Regions from separate parts of the Solidesulfovibrio sp. C21 genome, predicted to be linked through region 3. Evidence: predicted binding sites of a transcription regulator. Region 3 holds the regulator's gene; each other region holds the start of a gene.
The links. Region 3 encodes sigma-54, which starts transcription at its own class of promoters, with help from an activator protein. Its sites were predicted from a motif close to CTGGCACGGNNNNTGCTT; they were not measured.
Positions count from the first base shown of each region.

Region 1: gabT (4-aminobutyrate--2-oxoglutarate transaminase) is a predicted target of sigma-54. The motif match lies at 2,409-2,426, and genes of this name have one in related genera.
Region 2: ACMZ6R_RS07000 (motility associated factor glycosyltransferase family protein) is a predicted target of sigma-54. The motif match lies at 4,620-4,637, and genes of this name have one in related genera.

Region 1 is NZ_JBLODY010000004.1:58,601-65,235, reverse strand. It holds gene ACMZ6R_RS02390 (ABC transporter substrate-binding protein) at 1-964, opposite strand, end outside; gene gabT (4-aminobutyrate--2-oxoglutarate transaminase) at 1,007-2,332, opposite strand; gene ACMZ6R_RS02380 (sigma 54-interacting transcriptional regulator) at 2,758-4,461, opposite strand; gene ACMZ6R_RS02375 (NAD-dependent succinate-semialdehyde dehydrogenase) at 4,791-6,245, shown strand; gene ACMZ6R_RS02370 (HlyD family secretion protein) at 6,494-6,635, opposite strand, start outside.
Region 2 is NZ_JBLODY010000015.1:27,596-34,230, forward strand. It holds gene clpB (ATP-dependent chaperone ClpB) at 1-543, shown strand, start outside; gene thiM (hydroxyethylthiazole kinase) at 915-1,715, shown strand; gene thiE (thiamine phosphate synthase) at 1,712-2,356, shown strand; gene ACMZ6R_RS07000 (motility associated factor glycosyltransferase family protein) at 2,819-4,588, opposite strand; gene ACMZ6R_RS07005 (cysteine synthase) at 4,711-6,635, shown strand, end outside.
Region 3 is NZ_JBLODY010000013.1:24,395-31,029, reverse strand. It holds gene ACMZ6R_RS06455 (manganese-dependent inorganic pyrophosphatase) at 1-165, opposite strand, end outside; gene ACMZ6R_RS06450 (PTS sugar transporter subunit IIC) at 412-1,161, opposite strand; gene ACMZ6R_RS06445 (PTS sugar transporter subunit IIB) at 1,333-1,794, opposite strand; gene ACMZ6R_RS06440 (PTS sugar transporter subunit IIA) at 1,799-2,236, opposite strand; gene rapZ (RNase adapter RapZ) at 2,455-3,342, opposite strand; gene ACMZ6R_RS06430 (PTS sugar transporter subunit IIA) at 3,423-3,875, opposite strand; gene hpf (ribosome hibernation-promoting factor, HPF/YfiA family) at 3,876-4,424, opposite strand; gene rpoN (RNA polymerase factor sigma-54) at 4,474-5,910, opposite strand; gene ACMZ6R_RS06415 (KdsC family phosphatase) at 6,028-6,570, opposite strand.

The DNA of each region.
Region 1 (6,635 bases), on a different contig from region 3:
CCACGGATTCGCCGGTCATGTCGTAGCCATACTTCTTCTTGAACTTGGCGTTGGCTTCCTTGGCCCCGGGCTTGTTGACGTCGGTGTTCCACTCGACCTCGTCGAAAAAGCCCATGGCGTTGTCGCCGGTATTCTCCAGGAACTTGGGATCGGCATGGCCGCCGCCGCTGGTCAGCACGACCTTGGGCTTGAGCTGCATTTCGGTCATGGTGTTGGTCAAGAGGATGGCGTCGGCGGCGTTGGAGACGAGCATCACGATGTCGGGATTGGCGGCCTTAAGCTTGGTCACGACCGGGGTCAGGTCCGTGGCCGTGGACGGATAGGGCTCGTCGAGCACGACCTTGTAGCCGTCCTTTTCGGCCAGCTTGCGCCATTTCTCGGCAAAGCCGGTGCCCCAGTCGCCGTTTTCGAAGACAAAGGCGATGGTCGTAAGCTTGGTGCCGGTTTCCGCCTGCATGTCCTTGAGGAAGCGGAACTGGTCGCGCACCCACCAGGAGTCCTTGGCGGCCACGCGGAAGATGTTCTTGAAGCCGCGCTCGGTGATGGTGTCGCGCACGGCCACGGGCACGACAAAGGGGATGCCGTAACGCTCGGCAACCTGGGTGGCCGGATAGGTGACGGCGGAGTTCCAGCAGCCGGTCAGGATGTTGACCTTCTCGGTGTTGATGAGCCGTTCGGTCTCGGTGACGCCAACCGTGGGGTCGGACTTGCTGTCGGCATAGATGAGGTCGAGCTTGGCCCCGCCTAAGGACTTGATGCCGCCGGCGGCGTTTATTTCCTCGACGGCCATTTCCCGGGCCTGCTTGCCCTGGACGCCGACCGAGGCCGACGGGCCGGACAGGGGCTCGACGTTGCCGATCTTGATCACCTTGTCGGCGGCGGCGGCCGGCGATGCGGCCAGGAAAAGCCCCAGCGCCGCGGCCAGGCAGCACGCTACCAGCGATCGTTTACCCTGCGATTTCATGCAATACCCCTTGGTTGACGGTTGCTGTCGGTCGGGCCTCGTCTATTTGCCGAGGTTCTTGGAAACCTCGCGGATGCCGCGTTCCATGATGTCCAGGCCGCGTGCGAGCTGCTCGTCGGTGATGACCAGCGGCATGAGCACGCGGATGCAGTTGCCGAAGTTGCCGCAGGAAAGCACGAGCAAGCCATTGTCCTGGCAGTACTTGACCACGCCCTTGGCCGCTTCGGGACAGGGCGCCTTGGTCGCCCGGTCGGAGACGAACTCCAGGGCGCGCATGGCCCCAAGGCCCCGGGCGTCGCCGATGACGGGGAATTCGTCCTTCCAGGCCTCGAACCGGGCTTTGAGCGTGTCGCCCAGGCGCACGGCCGCGCCCAGCAGGTCGTCCTGCTCGAAGGCGTCCATGACGGCGAGGCCGGCCCGGCAGGCCAGCGGGTTGCCGCCGTAGGTGCCGCCGATGCCGCCGACATGGACGGAATCCATGATGTCCGCCTTGCCGATGACGCCGGCCAGCGGTAGACCGCCGCCCATGCTCTTGGCCACGCTCATGAGGTCGGGCTCCACGCCGAAGTGCTCCATGGCAAAAAGCTTGGAGGTGCGGCCGAAGCCGGACTGGACCTCGTCGGCCACGAACACGATGCCGAACTCGTCGCAGATGGCCCGAAGCTTCACGAAGAATTCCGCCGGCGGCACGACGAAGCCGCCCTCGCCCTGGACCGGTTCGGCGATGATGCAGGCGATCTGTTCGGCGGCGGCGGTGCCGATGAAAAATTCGCGCATCTTGTCGGCGCAGGCCACGCCGCAGTCGGGATAGGAAAGCCCCAGCGGGCAGCGGTAGCAGTAGGCGTAGTACGGGTACTGGTAGACTTCCGAGGCCATGGGGCCGAAGGCGTACTTGTAGGGCTTGACCTTGCTGGTGAGGCTCATGGCCAGAAGCGTGCGGCCGTGGAAGGCGTTCTTCATGGACACCGCGCCGGGGCGGCCGGTGTGGCAGCGGGCGATTTTAACCGTGTTTTCCACGGCTTCGGAACCGCTATTGACAAAAAGGGCTTTTTTCGGGCTCTCGCCGGCGGCGGCCTCGCACACCCGGCGGGCCAGCTCCACGTACGGCTCGTACATGGTGATCATGGAGCAGGTGTGGAGGTACTTGTCCGCCTGGTCCTTGATGGCGGCCACGACGCGCGGGTGGCAGTGGCCGACGTTGAGCACGCCGATGCCGCCGACGAAATCGATGAATTCGCGGCCGGCGACATCGCGCAGCAAGGCGCCCTGGGCGGATTCGACGAAGAAGGGCGTGCCGTTGGGATGGCCCTTGGGGACATAACGTTCACGCAACGCTTGCAGTTGGCTCGCCTTGTCAGTGGTGTTCACGGAGCATCCTCGAAGTTGACGGTTGGGGGCAAAATCGCCGGTCTGCCATGAAGACCTAAACGTCAACTCGTTTCTGGAGCAAAAAACACGCCAGCCGAGTATTTTTAAAAAGCTATTTAATTTTAGTGTGTTGTAAAACAGCCACCCCTTTCAGGCCTTACGCTTGATTCATTAATGAATCGTCAAATTTGTTAAAATAATTACATAATAGGAAGTTACCCTTGATTCAATTATAAATCAAAAGAAACCCGCCCCCCGGCCATACCGAAAGGACGACCGGAAAACACCAGACACCGACCAGCGGGCCGGAGTGCAGCGAAAACGGCAAACGTAGCGGGATGGTTGTGGAAAGACGCCTTCTGCACGATCGAGGGAGGCATCCCGCCGGAGGCGCGGCAGCGGGAGGGCTCTGATTCAGAAGTGAATCAATCCCGATTCAGGGCGTACCGTTTGAGTTTGCGTACCACGGTGGCCTGGCTCACGCCAAGATAGGCGGCCATTTCCCGCGTGGTGCGGCAGGCGGCCATGGCCTCGCGCAAACGGCGCAGGTTCGTCTGGTCCGTGGACTCGGCCAGACTGCGCGGCGCGGCGTCCGCCCCGCCCTCCCCGGCATCTCCGGCGAGCGCCTCCTCCAGGGCGTCGGTGAGGTCGTCGTCCTCGCTCATGACGAAGGCCTTCTGGATCAGGCTCACCAGTTCGCGCACGTTGCCCGGAAAATCGTGGGCCTCAAGCAGCCGCATGGCCTTGGCCGAAAGGCGCTTGGCCTTGCCGTGCCGGACGTTTTGCTGGGCCAGGTAGAATTCGGCCAGGCCGAAGATGTCCTCGCGGCGCTCGCGCAGGGGCAGGATGCGCACCACGAAGGTGTTGAGCCGATAGTAGAGGTCCTTGCGGAAAAGCCGCCGCTCCACCAGGGACTCCATGTCGCAGTTGGTGGCCGCCACCACCCGGCATTCCACCACCCGGGACTCGGCCCCGCCAAGGCGGCGCAGCTCGTGATCGTCGAGATACTTGAGCAGCTTGGCCTGGACCGAGAGCGGAATGTCGCCCACCTCGTCGAGAAAAAGCGTGCCGCCCATGGCCAGCTCGATCAGCCCCGCCTTGCCGCTTTCCCGCGCCCCGGTGAAGGCCCCCCGCTCGTAGCCGAAGATCTCCGCCTCGAAGAGGTTTTCCGGCACCGCCGGGCAGTTGATCTGGATAAAGGGCTTCTTGGCCCGGGGGCTGACCTGGTGCAGGAATTTGGCGAGCAGTCCCTTGCCCGTGCCGGATTCGCCAAGAAGCAGGATGCGCGTCACGTCCATCTGGGCGAGTTTCAAAAGCGTGCGCAGGGTACGCTGCATTTGCGGACTGCGGGCCACGATATCTTTCTGGGACAGCTCGTAGAGCGAAAGCTCGGCCAGCTCGCTGCGGTAGCGCTCCTCCACCTTGCGGGCGTGCTGCAAGCCCTGGCGCAGGTTATTAAGCTCGGTCACGTCGCGTTCGTTGACCACCACCAGCGACACATGGCCGTCGGCGTCGAACACGGGCGAGGCCGTGACCAGCAGTTGCTTGCCCGTGCGGGTGATGTGCTGGATCATGCTGGCCTGCTTCTTGGTGGCCATGACCTCGACCGTGGCCGAGCGGTCCACCATGCCGTCGGCCACGATACAGGCCACGTCCTTGCCGATGTACGCGGCGGCCGCGACGGAATTGAGGCGCTCCGAGGCGGCGTTGATCTCCAGGATCACGCCATCGCCCGTACAGATCCAGATGCCGTCGGAGACCGAATCGAGCACGGAACGCAGCTGGTCGTCCACCACCGGGCCGCAGCCCCCTTGGGCGTCGCCGCACAGGATCGACGCGCCAGCGACGCGGCCGTCCGCGCCGGTGATGGGCACGATGCGGGCCGTGCGCACGTTGCCGGCCACGGCGAAGGTGGCGCAGGCCCCCTGCCCGCTGGCCAGGCAGCCGGCCGCCGCCTGCCACAGGTCGGGCCGCACCAGGGGCAAGGCGACGCCCGGGGCGGCCGTCTCCGGCCCAAGCAGGTTTCTCGCCGCCGGATTGGCCATGACCACCCGGCCGTCGGCGTCCACGGCGAGCAGGGCGCCGGTCAGCGCACGCAGGATGTCGGCGTCAGTAAAGGGGGCTGGCATGGGAGGTCCGCGAAATTTTTTTCGGGGCGCGGCAATCGGCCGGCGTCCCTGCCGCAAACTGGCACACAAGCGCCTTTGGAGGCAACCGCGACCTGCCCGCCAGAACCTTTTCCAACGAACGAAAAAGACGAAGCGACCCTTGCGCGCCGGCCGTGTCCGGGCTTATACGCCTGGACCCAATGGCCCCCCGGGCCTGCCGCGCGCGCTGCCCGACACGCGAAATGAAGTTCTATCCTATTTGTTTTATTTATTTTCATGGCAGCAGTCGTATCTCCGCGCACGGCGAACTCGGGCGTCAAACGCGTCAACGCACCAACAGGGGGAAGATCATGTTGCAGCTTTCCAATCCGCAACTTTTCCGCGAAGCCTGCCTTGTAAACGGCCAATGGGTCGCGGCGGCCAGCGGCGAAACCATGGAAGTGACCAACCCCGCCGACGGGTCCTTGGTCGGCCGTGTGCCCAAGCTCTCCGAAAAGGAAATCGAGGGCGTCATCGCGGCGGCGAGTGCGGCCTTTCGGCCCTGGGCGGCCCTGGCCGCGACGCAGCGCGCGGCGGTCCTGGAAAAATGGTACGGTCTGATTCTGGAGGCCGCCGACGATCTGGCGACCATCCTCACCACCGAACAGGGGAAGCCCTTGGCCGAGGCCAAGGGCGAGATCATGTACGCGGCGTCATTTATCAAGTGGTTCGCCGAGGAAGCCCGCCGCGTCTACGGCGACGTGATCCCCGCGCCCACGGCCGACAAGCGGCTGCTCGTGCTGAAGCAGCCCGTCGGCGTCACCGCCGCCATCACGCCCTGGAATTTCCCGGCCGCCATGATCACGAGAAAGGCCGGACCGGCGCTGGCCGCCGGCTGCTCCATGATCGTGCGCCCGGCCGCCCAGACGCCCTTCACCGCCCTGGCCCTGGCCGAGCTGGCCCAGCAAGCCGGCGTTCCGGCCGGCGTGTTCCAGGTCGTCACCGGCTCCTCGCGCGCCATCGGCGCCGTGCTGACGGCCAGCGACACCGTGCGCAAGCTGTCTTTCACCGGCTCCACCGAGGTCGGCCGCCTGCTCATGGCCCAGTGCGCCCCGACCATCAAGCGCATCTCCCTGGAGCTTGGCGGCAACGCCCCCTTCATCGTCTTCGACGACGCCGACCTCGACGCCGCCGTGGCCGGGGCCATCGCCTCGAAATACCGCAATGCCGGCCAGACCTGCGTGTGCGCCAACCGGCTCTACGTCCAGTCCGGGGTCTACGACGCCTTCGCGAAAAAGCTCGCCGACGCCGTGGCCGCCATGCCCATCGGCCGGGGCGACGCGCCGGGCGTCCAGATCGGCCCCATGATCGACGCCAAGGCTGTGGAAAAGGTGGAAAGCCACATCGCCGACGCCGTCTCCAAGGGCGCGAAAGTGGTTCTTGGCGGCAAGCGCCATGCCCTCGGCGGCAGCTTTTTCGAGCCCACCATCCTGACCGGCGTGACGCGCGAGATGCGCGTGGCCCGCGAGGAGACCTTCGGCCCCCTGGCCCCGCTTTTCCGCTTCGAGACCGAAGAGGAAGTCATCGCCGCGGCCAACGACACCGAGTATGGCCTGGCCGCCTACTTCTACACGGAAAACGCCGGCCGGGTCTGGCGCGTGGCCGAGGGCCTGGAATACGGCCTCGTCGGCCACAACACCGGACTGGTCTCCAACGAAGTCGCCCCCTTCGGCGGCGTCAAACAGTCCGGCATCGGCCGCGAAGGCTCCAAGTACGGCATCGACGAGTACCTGGAAATCAAATACGTCTGCACCTGTCTTGGGTAAGAGGGAAAAGAGATGCGAGAGGGGAAACCCTTTGAAAAGGGTTCTCCCCTCTCGCGCTCTCCCTTTCCTAAACTTTTTTCTTTTTTATCAATAGGATAATAGCGTATCCTGCCTGCGGTCAGTCCCAGGAAGCAGGCCCCTTGCGTCGCCGCAGGACCTCGGTTTCATCGGCACAAAAAAGGGTTGCGCCAACGTGGCGCAACCCTGCCTTCTCCTGCGCGGTCCGCGTGATCGCGGGGAAAAACGGCTTATTTCGTCAGCACGAGAACCGATGCGGTCGTGCCGACCCGAAGCGCCACTTCCTGCGGTTTTTTCGTGATATGCACCCGTACCGGCACGCGCTGCGCAAGCCGAATCCACTCGAATGTCGGGCTGATGGTGGGCAGAAGA
Region 2 (6,635 bases), on a different contig from region 3:
ATCGAAAAAGCCCACAGCGACGTGTTCAACACGCTCTTGCAAATCCTCGACGACGGCCGGCTCACCGACAGCCATGGCCGTACCGTGGATTTCAAGAATACGATCATCATCATGACCTCGAACCTCGGGGCCCAGTATTTGCTTGAGGGCATCGACGCTTCCGGCGCATTCAAACCGGGCGTGTCCGAGCAGGTCATGAACACGCTGCGCGGCCAGTTCCGGCCGGAGTTTTTAAACCGCGTGGACGAGATCGTGCTCTTCAAGCCGCTCCTGCGCGAACAGATCGCGGCCATTGTGGAGCTGATGCTCGGCGGCCTGCGGTCGCGGCTGGCCGATCGCAAGATCAGCCTGGAGCTTTCCGACGGGGCCAAGGCGTTTATCGCCGAAACGGCCTATGATCCGGTTTTCGGCGCGCGGCCCCTGCGGCGCTACCTGCAAGCCCACGTGGAAACGCCCCTGGCCAAGGCCCTTATCGGCGGCCAGGTGTCCGACGGTCAGACCGTGACCGTCGACGCCCGCGACGGTGAACTGGTGTTTGTATAAATGTAAAGTGAAGAAGGGGAAGAGGATGCGAGAGGGGAAACCCTTTGAAAAGGGCAGTAGCCCCTCTCGCGCTCTCCCTTCCTTAACTTTTCAATAGGGATGTTTTTTTGTCCTCTATCCGTGTTGCCGAGGATGGAGGTTTTTCTTTTTGACAGGAACCGAAGGCAATGGATTTGTCGTCCCAGTCGGCCAAGGGGCTGGGAGGGCCCGGGCGAGAATGCTCCCAGTATGGATCGCGTGGCCAAGGCCGGGGGGCAGGATGCGGGGACGCGAAGGCGTATTCTTCAAATATGCGCCGCGCGTGGCCCCGCATCCTGCCCCCCGGCCAACCAATCAGGATTTTTGAACAGCCGCATGAGGATGTACCTTCTATGAACCTTGCTTCGGCCACCTTTGCCGATCTGACCCGCATCCGCGAAACCCAGCCGCTGGTCGTCAACATCACCAACAACGTCGTCACCAACACCACGGCCAATACGCTCCTCGCCCTTGGCGCGTCGCCGGCCATGACCCACCATCCGGCCGACGCCGCCCAGCTCGCCGCCGTGGCCGGGGCGCTGGTGTGCAACATGGGCACTCCCGGCGAGGAGAACGTGGCCGCCATGCTGGCCGCCTCCGATGCAGCCCGGCAGGCCGGCGCGCCCGTGGCCTTCGATCCCGTGGCCGCCGGGGCCACGCCCTGGCGGCGCGAGGTGGCCCGCCGCATGCTCGAGGCCGGGCCGGTGAGCGCCATCCGGGGCAATGCCTCGGAAATTTTGGCCTTGGCCGGTGGGTCGGCCGCCTCCCGGGGCGTGGACAGCATGTACGCCAGCCTGGACGCGGCCGAGGCCGCCGCCGTACTGGCCCGAAAATGCGGTTGCGTGGTCTGCGTCAGCGGGGAACTCGACGTGGTGACCGACGGCCAAAGCAGCGTCACCCTGGCCGGGGGCCATGCGCTCATGCCCCGGGTAACGGGGCTTGGCTGCACGGCCACGGCCTTTGTCGGGGCTTTTCTGGCCGTCAACCGGGACGCCCTTGCCGCAACCGTCCACGCCATGGCCGTGATGGCCGCCGCCGGGGGGCTCGCCGCCGCCGGAGCGGCCGGACCGGGCAGCTTTTTCGTCCGCTTCCTCGATATCCTCTACACCCTGACCGAGGCCGACCTCGCCGTTGGGGCGCGGGTGCTGCCGTGAGCCGGCGCACCTTCGATCTCGGGGTCTATCTGGTCACGGATCGGCCGGCGCTTATGGGCCGCGAACTGCTCGACGTGGTGGGGCGGGCCGTGGCCGGCGGCGCGACCATGGTGCAGTTGCGGGAAAAGACCGCCGCCACGCGGGAGTTCGTGGAGCTGGCCCGGGCCGTGCTTGGCCTTACCCGGCCGCGCGGCGTGCCGCTCATAATTAACGATCGGGTGGATGTGGCGCTGGCCGCAGGGGCCGATGGCGTGCATGTGGGGCAGGACGACATGCATCCGGCCGATGTCCGGGCGCTTTTGGGGGCAAAGGCCATCATCGGGCTGTCGGTGACGGGCGAGGCCGAGGCCCGCGCAGCCCGGGGCATGCCTATGGATTATCTCGGGGCTGGGCCGGTCTTCGCCACGGCCACCAAAAAGGATGCCGGCGCCCCGCAAGGGATTCCCGGGCTGGCCGCCATGCTCGCCCTGTCCGAAGTGCCGGTGGTGGCCATCGGCGCGATCAAGGAAGCCAATGCCCGGGAGGTCATGGAGACGGGCGTGGCGGGCGTGGCCGTGGTTTCCGCGATTTGTTCGGCTCCCGATCCGCATGACGCCGCCACGCAGCTGCGCCGCATCGTGGAAGCCGGGAGGACGCGCTGATTCTTTGTTTTATTTTTCGCTGTTGGATGCATTGGTCGGCCGGCGAGGGGCGGGGCAGCCGCGCGCGGCGCATATTTGAAGAATACGCCTTCGCGTCCGCCCCGCCCCTCGCCGGCCCTGGCCACACGGCCCATGTGCGGAAACATGCTGTGGCACAACGAGGAAAGTCGTGCCGCTGGACAGGGGGGCTCCCCATCGGTCCCAAAGAGTTCCGTCCCGCCGCTGGTCGCGAGCCCATCTCAGGGCTCATACGAATCGATCTGGAATCGATCCCGCTTTCCTGGTCCAAGCTCAGAGAAAAAAACACCGGGCCGCACGCGTCCGGCCCTGCTCGCTTCTCGATCCCCTTTCCTCGTTACTCTGTGCCCCGTTGAAAGTTTTTGAAGGGGGTCCAGGGGGAAACTTTTTTCAAAAAGTTTCCCCTTGGCCGCCGGAGGCCTCCCCCATCTTTTTCCCACGTCGCTACGCCGCCCAGGAATCGGACGGGCCGAGGCGTGCGTCGATTTCCCGGATTTTCGTCACCACGCGGCGGCGGATGGCCTTGAAGGCTGTCAATTCCTTGGCGCCATAGCTTTTGTGGGTCTGGATGAGCCCGGCCATGTCCATGATCTCGTTGTAGAGATACGGCATGTAAAGCGGATCGTGGCGCAGGAAGAACTGTATCTGGGAGAGCAGTTCCTTGATCTCCGCCTGATGCTTGTCCGCTTTGCGCATGAGCTTTTCCAGGCGGCGCGAGGCGTTTTTCAGGGACGTGGCCCAGGACTCGGCCTTGGGCGAAAAGACCGGCTTGGCCCGGGGCCGGGCCGCCCTGGCCAGGGCTCCCAGGAAGACTTCCCGGGCGGCGTTGGCGTTTGGCAGGATGTCGACCCGCTCCAGGTCCTCGGGGCCGATGTTGATCGCGCCCTTGATGACCACGCCGCCGCCGTAGATGTTGTAAAACGACGCGCCCGTGGCCGCGATGTCCTTTTCGATGTCCCGCTTGGCGGCCAGGAACCCGTGGTGGGTGTAGATGTCCCCGCCCTTGATGTCCTTGAGCCGGACGTCGTGCCGCGGGGAAAAGGTGTAGTTGCCGCCCGCGCTGTGGTGGCCCGGGGCATGGGTCGAGCCTCCCTTCCAGGCCAGGTCCTGTCCGACCAGGAAGAAGCGGTCGGCCCCGGCCCAGGTGAGGAAGCGTTCCAGGGTCACGCCCACGTTGCCGCCGGCGTCGAGCACCAGCTCCTGGTCCTTGAGCACGAAAGTGGCGATGCCGCCCTGGGTCCACAGCGGGATTTTCGGGCCGGGATAGCGGTCGAGTACGGCCGGTTGCATCTTGGTGGAATAGATGAGCGGGATGTCGGCGGCGAAATTGTTGTCCTGGAGGTTGTCCAGGCAGCGGTTCATGCTGTCGTTGAAATCGAGACCCAGGCACAGGTCCGGCGCAAGGCCCAGGCGTTCGAGGACGGGCAGGGTTTGCAGCGCCGCGACGAAAAGGGCCTTGTCGCGGTGGCGTAAAAGAGCCGGCACGAAGCGCGGCAGCGACGGTCCCGCGCCGAGCACCACCGTGGGCACGCCCCGGGCCATGCCGGCCATGCGCGAAAGGCTCCCGTCCTGCATGGCCCGCGAGTAGTTGCGCAGTTCGTTGCCGACCATGGTTTCCTGTTTGTGGCGCAGCGTGGTCAGTTCCACGGACAGGCTTTCGAGCTTGGCCCGCACCAGCGCCGAGGCCTGGGCGTACTCCGGGCCGATCTGGGCGCTCGGCAGGTCGCTTCGCAGGTTGATGCGGGCGAAAAGGAAACTGACGTCGAGGGCGGTGAGCGCCTTTTCCACCAGCTTCGGGTCCGGCGGCAGAAAGGCCAGCTTGCCGGCGGCCAGAAACGGCCGGTAGTCGGTCTGGCCCAGGCAGGCCACCAGCATTTCCGGCCGGGGTTCGACCACCAGCACCTTGTGGGAGCGGGGCGTGCCGGTCAGCACGTGGTTGAGCCCGTAGCCGAGCGCCGTGCCGATGATCACCGTGGCCCCGCCCTCGGCCTTGTCCTTGGGCCGCCAGTCCCGGTACAGCATGGCCGGATGCATGGCCGCAAACAGGCTGCGGTCTTCTCCGATGCGCCAGTCGACGATGCCGTGCTGGTTTGTGAAAATGCGCGGGATGATGGTTTCCGGGGCCGGGGCGTTTTGGGCCAGCCACTCGGCCACCGGGGCCTTGGCCTCGGCCAGGGCGGTGAGATTGTCGGCAAGAAAGATGTTGATGCGCATGACGTCGTCCTTGGATGGAATGCCGTAAGCGAAGCAATAATCCTGCCACTCTTGCCGGTTGGCCGTTTTTTGCCTACCACGTTGCCAGCCGGACAGGTCCGGTTCCAATCCATGAGGCAGCCATGATCCACGACAATGTTCTTTCCTTGGTGGGCAAGACTCCGCTTGTGCGCATGACGCGCCTTTGTTTAAACCCGGCTGTGACGCTTGCGGCCAAGGTGGAGATGCGTAATCCCGGCGGCTCGATCAAGGACCGGGTGGGCCTGGCCATGATCGAGGCGGCCGAACGTTCGGGGGACTTGAGACCCGGGCGCACGCTCATCGAGGCCACCTCGGGCAACACCGGCATCGGCCTGGCCATGGTCTGTGCTGTAAAAGGTTATAAACTCAAACTCCTCATGCCGGCTTCGGCCTCGGAGGAGCGCAAGCGCATCCTGCGCGCCTACGGCGCGGAAATCGTGCTCACCCCGGGCAATCTGGGGACGGACGGGGCCATCGAGGAAGCCTACAGGCTCGTCCGCGAGGAGCCGGAAACCTACGTCCTCATGGACCAGTTCAACAATCCGGCCAGCATCGAGGCGCATTACAATTCGACGGCAGTGGAGATTTTCGAGGAAACCGGGGGCGCGGTCACCCATGTCGTGGTGGCGCTCGGCACCTCGGGCACGGCCATGGGGCTGGTCAAAAAACTGAAGGAACTGAAGCCCTCCGTCAAAGTCGTGGCGGTCGAGCCCCATCCCGGCCACAAGATCCAAGGGCTCAAGAACATGCAGGAGTCCTACCCGCCGGGGATTTTCGACAAGCACGCCCTGGACGCCATCGTGCCGGTGGAGGATGAGGACGCCTTTGCCATGGCCCGGCGGCTGGCCCGGGACGAAGGCCTGCTTGTGGGCATGAGCGGCGGGGCGGCCATGGCCGTTGCCGTGGACCTGTCCGGCAGGCTCGACTCGGGACTGGTGGTTGCCATCCTGCCCGACGGCGGCGAGCGCTATCTTTCCACCACGCTTTTCGCCTCGCCCGAGAAAAAGGGGGTGGCGCTTTCCGGCGCGGGCGCGGCCGAGCCGGTCTATCTCGATCCGGCCGGGGCCACACCCGGGCTTTTCACGTTCGGTCCGCCCCTGGCCTCGCCCGGCGACCTGGACGCCTGGCGGCGGGTGGTGACGCTCGACGTTTTGCGCCGGACCCTGGCCCGGGGCGGCGGTCGGCCTGTCTTGGCTGTGGGCCTGGCCGACCTGGAGGACCGGTGCCTCGACGCGTCGCGCGCGGCCGGCGTCAAATGCCGTGAATTCGCGGTTAAGGCCCGGGAACAGGTGGCGGCCCGCGCCGCTGCCCTCGGCGTGGCCGACGCCCGTTTCCCCCTGGCCGGCGAGGCCCTCGACGAGGCCCTGGCCATGACGCGAAAGCTTTTGAGCAAGGGCCTTGCCTACGAGAAACTGCGCAGCGTCTATTTCGACGTGGCCCGCGACAAGGCCTACGGCGGACTGCTCGGCACGGACATGACCAAGCTGGCGCTTGGCAAGACCGTGGACCTGCTGGCCTATGCCAAGGACAATCCCCAGGATTTTACGCTGCTCAAACGCGTGAGTCTCAAGGACCTCAAGGCCGGCGACGCCTTGTCCACGCCTTGGGGCAATGTGCGGCCGAGTTGGTTTCTCCAGATGGCGGCGGCGGCGGTCAAGGCGCTTCCCGCCGTGACCGTTGTGCTGACCGACGAAGACAAGACCTTTCCGCATCTGGAAAATCTGCGGGCCATCTGGTCGGTCGGGGCGGGTTTTTCCCCGGCGGCCTGGCTGGTCGGCGGGCGGGTGGCCGGCCGGGAGGGCGAGGAAGCCGGTACGGCCGATCTGGCCGATTTGCTGGCCCTTGGCGTCCATCCCCTGGCCGTTCGGGCCTGGCTGCTTTCGGTCGGCTACCGCAAGCCGCTTTGCGCCGTGCCGGAATCGCTTCGGATGTGGGAGAAAAACCGCAACCGGGTGCAGGAGCTGGCCGCCAATCTCGGGCTGGTCGCGGGCAGCCAGGGCAAGGCCTCGGACGCGGTCGTGACCGA
Region 3 (6,635 bases):
CACGCCGAACTTATCGAGCACGAACGTGCTTTCGGGGTTAAGCTTGCCCTGCGCGGCCGGCTTGGCGTCCAGCCCCTTGGCCTTGTTCATCAGGTCCGCCACGGAAATGGCGGCGGCGACGGAATCGGTGTCCGGATTTTTGTGACCAACGACATACAAAGCCATAGTAGTGTCCTCCTGGTGTTTTTCCCAATAACCCTAGCGGGTTGGCTGCCGAAACTTACAACTTGTGAAGAATATCCCAAAAGAAGCAAGTTGCCAAGTCAAATTCCCCGGGCCGCCAGCCTTTTTCGGCTCCTCGCCACGCCATCCTGTTCATTACCATCAGGGATATCTAGCCTTTTCGACAAAAAAGCAGGGAAGTCCCCTTTCGCGCAATATTCGGAAAGGAGGGATTTCGCGTCCGCCGTCTCAGCCCAACAGGCACCAAGCCACGGCCAAAATCATGCCGGCGGCCAGCAGCATGTACGCCGGCCGATAACGCAGGGACAACACCCCGCCCAGGCTGCCCAGTATCCAAAGCTGGCTCCAGGTCGCCCCGGAAGAGGCAAGATACGGCCAGACCATGGGCAGCAGCACGGCATAAAGCGCGATCAGCCCGGCCAGGACCACGCTAAAGGCTAGGCCGTTTAAGGCTGCCATGTCCAGCAGGGCCCGGCGCACCAGCCTGCCGGGCGCGAAATGGGACTTTGATCGCTCCCGGGCCGCCGTATAGCGCGACAGAACGATGTTTTCCATCATCCGCTGCGCCCCTTCCAGGGTGGCGAAAAGCCGTCCCAGGATGGCCGTGGTCGCGGCCACGAAGAGCGCTTCGGCCGGCGTCGTCAGCTGGTAGACGTGCATAAGCGACAGGCCGGCCAGGGTCGCCGCGGCGGCATTGGGGGGGATGTGGGTGCCGGCGGGAATGCCGTCGAGCCAAAAGAGTTCGTAAAAAAGGCTCAGCTTCAGGGTCGCGTCCAGGTCACCGTAGCAGGCGGCCCAGAAAAACCCGATGACAAGCGGCCTTTCGATCAGCGCAGCGTTTAAAAAGAAGCGGAAGGACGAAAAAAGAACAAAAAAAAAGCGACGCTTATCACGTGGAGCAAGATATCGGCCTGATGGGTCATGCGCGTCGTCTCGCCTGGGCGATTTCCGTGGGCGGGTTCCTGTCCAAAGGCCCAAACTGCGGCCGTAGCGGCTCTTCGCCGCCTGCCTTAGCCGGCCGACACGCCCCGCTTCCGGGCCGTGCCTCCACTTGCATCCGCAAGACCAAGCCCGAAGCTTGTCGCGGAGTCAACGTGCCTGCGTTGCCTTTTCCTTGAAAATACGACCCGGTTTTCCAAGGCCGCAACATTACACGGAACGCAACTGCTGCGGATCGCTCGGCACGCAACGGTAGTCGAGCCGCACCCCCTTGTCCCGGAAAAAGTCCAGACAGGACTCGTCATCCTTGGACAGGGCCACATGGGGGCAGACCTGCTTTTTCCCCGGCGCGTAATGCAGATTGCCGAGATTGAGGTTGCCGAAGCCGAAACCACGCTCGTAGGCGATTCGGGCGTCGCGGCAACTGGCGAACAAGATCAAGGCGTCCTCGGCGTCGAGGGGGTTCCTGGATAAAAACCCCAGCAAGTCGCCGACCGGGAGAAATTCGATGCGCACCCCGGAGGGTATGGCCAGGGACATGATCTCCTGGCGCAAAAAATCCGTGGACAGGTCGTCGTTGACCACCAGGATCGTTCGGGCGTGCGTGAAAGGCAGCCAGCTTTCGATGATCTGGCCATGCACGAGCCTGTTGTCCACCCGCACGAACGCCATGGTCCTAGGCCTCGGCAACCCGCTTGCGCAATACCTCGCCCGCCACGACGATGCCCTGGCAGCCGGCCTGCTTGCCTTCGGCGGCCAGCCCCTCCAGATTCTTGGTCCGCGCGCCGAGGATTTTGATGAGCATGGGCAAATTGACGCCCGTGAGCACCTCGAGCCGACCCGAGCCCAGAAGCGACAGGCTGAGGTTGGTCGGCGTGCCGCCGAACATGTCGGTCAGGATAAGCACGCCGCCGCCCTGGTCGGTTTCCTTGATGGCGGCCTTCAGCGACGCCAGGATGTGGTCCACCTCGGTGGCCATGTCCACGCTCACGCAACGGCAATGTTCCTGGTGGCCCAGGATGCATTCCGCCGCCTTCAAAAGCCACGTGCCGTAATCGGTGTGGGTGACGATCACCACGCCAACCGGCGTCTCCGAGCGGGTTTGCCCATTCATGTTCGCGCATCCGGGGGCGTTATCAGGCCCAAACCTGGCGTCAAAACGGCGCGGCGGAGTAATCCAGCCCAGTGCCGCGACGCGTCCTGCTGCCGCAGTGACCCACCAACAAGACGGGAGCATGCCCCCGCTGGCCGACACGATAGCCGCAACCGCGGCCCGGCACATCGGCTTCTTCCGGTTTGCCGGCGTCCGCGGCCTTGCCGCCGCGCGCCGGATCAACCGCGTTCGATATGCCGATGCTCAAGAGAAAGATTGTATCCAGCCTTGGACAAGGTGTCAAAGACAGACTCGGCCACGGCCACGGAACGGTGCCGCCCCCCGGTGCAGCCGAAGGCGATGGTCAGGCGGTAACGCCCTTCCCTGGCGTACAGCGGCAGGAGGTAGAGCAGGAAAGCGGTCAGCCGGGCGAGAAATTCCCGACCCGGATCCTCGGCCAGGACATAGTCGCGCACGGGCGCGTCCTTCCCGGTTTTTTCCCGCAACGCCTTGTCGAAATAGGGATTGGGCAAAAAACGCAGGTCAAAGACCATGTCCGCCTCGGATGGCGGCCCGTACTTGAAGCCAAAGCTCATGACGTGGACCTTGAGCATGCCGGTGGAGACCCGGATGGAGGCCCATTTTTCCTGGAGCTTGCGACGCAGGTCATGGATGGAAAAATCGGTGGTGTCGAGCACCATGTCGGCCGAGTCCCGAAGCGGGGTCATGCGCGTGCGTTCTTCGAGCACAGCCTGCTCCAGGCCCCGCGATTCGCTTTCCAGAGGATGCGGCCGGCGTGTGGTGGCGTAGCGGCGGATGATTTCCTGGGTGTCGGCCTCGAGGAAAATGATCTGCAAGGCCGCCGCCGCGCCTTTGACCTGGGCCAGCGTCGCCCCCCAGTCGGTGTCCATGTCGGCTTGGCGCACATCCATGCCGAGCGCCAGCCCTTTGTAACGCTGGCCGCCCTTCACTTCGAAAAGGCCGATGAGTTTGGGCACGAGACTGACGGGCAACCCGTCCACACAAAAAAAACCCAGGTCCTCGAAGACCCGCAAGGCGGTGGACTTGCCGGACCCTGAAAGTCCGGTCAGGATGACGATGGTCAGTTCCGCAGGCGTGTCTTCCATGGCGCATGGCCCCCCGGCCCCGATAGGACACACTCCCCGCGCGCCGGCCGGCGCGCGGGGAGGTGACGTTTCGTGTTGCTTCAGGCGGCGGCCGTGAGCACCTGCCACAAGGCGGCGTCGTTTTCGGCGCTCATGAAGGCGTGCCGGAAGGATTCGTCGGACAAGAGCCGGGAGATGTGGGCCAGGATGCGCAGGTGCAGGCCCGCCACGTGCTCCGGGGCAAGGACGAGAAAGAAGATGCGGCAGGGCTTGAAATCCAGCGCATCGAAGTTGACGCCCTTGAGGCTGCGGCCGACGACAATGACGATCTGCTCGAGGTTCTCCATCTTGCCATGGGGAATGGCGACGCCGTCGCCGATCCCCGTGGTGCCGAGGTTTTCCCGGTCAAGCAGCACTTGGCGCGCCCGGGCATCGTCGAAATCGGGCCATCTGGCCTTCATCGGGGCGATCAGTTCGGCCAGCACGTCGGGTTTGGACTCGGACACAAGTTCCCCGATGACGAAATCGGGTTGGAGATAATCCTCAAGACGCATTTATGCTCCCGTTCCAGGATCAATGAGGCCGAAGTCGCCGTTGCGCAGACGGTAGATGACATTGGGCCGGTCGGTTTCGGAGTTGATAAACACCATGAACTCGTATTTGAGGCTTTCAAGCTGCATGGCCGCCTCTTCCACGGCCATGGGCTTGGGCTCGTAGTCGTCGGTCTGGACGATGGTGGGCGTCCGCGCCCCGGCGGCATCCTCGCTTATGCTGATGACCTGGGTATGGACGACCTCGGCCTTCTGGCGGCGGCGGTCCTTTTGCTTCTCGCGGAATTTCTTGGCCTGCGCCTCGACTTTGTCAAGGATCATGTCGATGGTGGAATACATGTCCTCGGAGGCTTCGTGGGCCGAGATGTGCATGTTGTCGGCCAGGAAGATGACGTCGGCCATCTGGCGGTTTTTTTCCACGGCCAAATTGACCTGCAACTCCGAGGCGTCGGTGGCGACGGTATATTTGGCGAGCTTCTCAAAACGCTTGCGGGCGTAGTCGCGCAAATGATCCGATGGCTCGAAGTTCTTGAAATTAAAAGTAATGTTCATATAGTCCTCCGGGTGGCATGGTATTGAGCCGGGGTCCCGGCCCGAAGCATCAGAAAATTTCCTTGCGCTTGGACGAGGATTCGATGCCCATGGCCGTGCGATATTTGGCCACGGTACGGCGGGCGATGTTGATTTGCAGCTCTTCCTTGAGCATGTCGGCAATGGCCTCGTCACTGATGGGTTTCTTGGCGTTCTCACCGGCGATGATGCGCTTGATCATGGCCTTGACCGACTCCGACCCTACCGTCCCACCGTCGTCGAGGTCCAGGGAACTGTTGAAAAAAAACTTCAGTTCGTAAATACCGTGGGGCGTGGCCACGTATTTGTTGGACGTGATGCGGCTGACCGTGGATTCGTGCATGCTGATGTCGTCGGCCACGTCTTTCAAGATCAGCGGCCGCAGCCGCGTCACGCCGTGCTCGAAAAATTCCCGCTGAAACTTGAGTATGCTCTCCAGGACCTTGTAGAGCGTGCGCTGGCGCTGATAAAGGCTTTTCATCAGCCACATGGCCGAGCGCATCTTGTCTTGCAGGTAATCCTTGTCCTTGTCCGCCTTCGGCTTGAGCCCATCCATGTAGGTCATGTTGACGTTGAGCCGGGGCATGCCCTCTTCGTTTAACAGTATGACGAAGTCGTCGCCGTACTTGTAGACAAAGGCGTCGGGGCTCACATAGATGGGGTCGCCCGAACCATAACTGGCTCCGGGCATGGGATTGAGCGTCTGGATCAGCTCCAGGTATTCCTTGAGCTTCTCCATGGTGATGTGAAATTTTTTGGCCAGCGGCTTGTAGCGCTTTTTTTCCAGATCCTCGAGGTGGTCGCGCACGAGCTCGATAAGGATGGTGTCCTCGTAGCCGAAGACCTCGATCTGGGTCAGCAGGCATTCGCTGGGGGTGCGGGCGGCCACGCCCACCGGATCGAAGCGCTGGAGGCGGTGCAGCACTTCCTCCACCGCCTCGACGCTCGTGGCGGTCATCTGGGCCAGCTCCTCGATCGAGGCGCAGAGATAGCCCGAGGAGCTGAGGCTGCCGACGATGGTCTCGCCGATCTCGAGTTGCTTTGGCGTAAAATTGGACAGGCGCATCTGCCAGCCGATATGCCCTTCCAGGGAGGGCTTGGAGGCAAGCCTTGCGTCGAAGGCCATGCCCTCCTCGGGGATCTCGGATTCGCGGGACTGGGCCTGCCGGCCGGTGCTGGCGAAATCGCCAAGGTAGTCGTCCCACTCGGCGTTTTTAAGCAGCTCCTTTTCCATGGCCACTTCGCTGCTGTCGCCGCTTGGACCGAGGTTGTCCTCGGCCATCGTGGATTCGGGCTGCCGATCTTCGTCTATGGATTCCTCGAGAAGGGGATTTTCCAGGAGTTCCTGCTGCACGCTCTCCAGGAGCTCCAGCCGGGACAACTGCAGGAGCTTGATGGCTTGCTGCAGTTGGGGAGTCATCACCAACTGCTGGGACAATTTGAGCTGCTGTCGCAGTTCCAGGGCCATGTCTACCGCCGTACGCGCTTTTTTATGGGTTTTCGTGTCGGCGGTGTCCGGCGCGTGTCCGGCCTCCGCCCAACAAAAAACATGCCACAATCAAAGGATTGTGGCAATCCGCCCGGCTTACCGTTCCCGCAGGAACCAGTCGTACGCGGCCGCAAGCCGCCCGGAAGCGTTCAGGATAAACCGGATGGCCTCGCGCACCGCCCCCTGCCCGCCGTCCCGGGTCGTCACCCAAAGGGCCAGGTCCGAAATTTCCGGTTGGGCGTCGGCCACGGCCATGGGCAGGCCAACAAGCCCCATGGGGCCGGCATCCACCCAGTCGTCGCCGAGGTAGGCCGTTTGCCCCGGGGTAATGCCGGTACGCTCCCATATGGCGCGCAGGATCGGCACCTTGCGGTAATGGCCAGGATGGTATTCGGCGATGCCGAGTTCTTTTATGCGGGCGGCCACAGCCGGGCTGTCCAGGCCGCTTATGACCGCCACGGCGATGCCGGCGATCTGGGCCGCCTTGATGCCGAGCCCGTCCTGGGCATGAAACCGCTTGGCGATCTCCCCCCGGCCGTCGACGTAGAGCCCGCCGTCGGTCAGAACCCCGTCCACATCCAGCACGAGCAGGGCGATATCCCCGGCCCTGGCCGCAGCAAGCGTGGCGTCGTGCGTCACGGCGCGCCTCCTTTAGTTTTCCGGCGCAAGGCCGCGCCCAAACGCCTCGAACCGGCCCCAAAAGC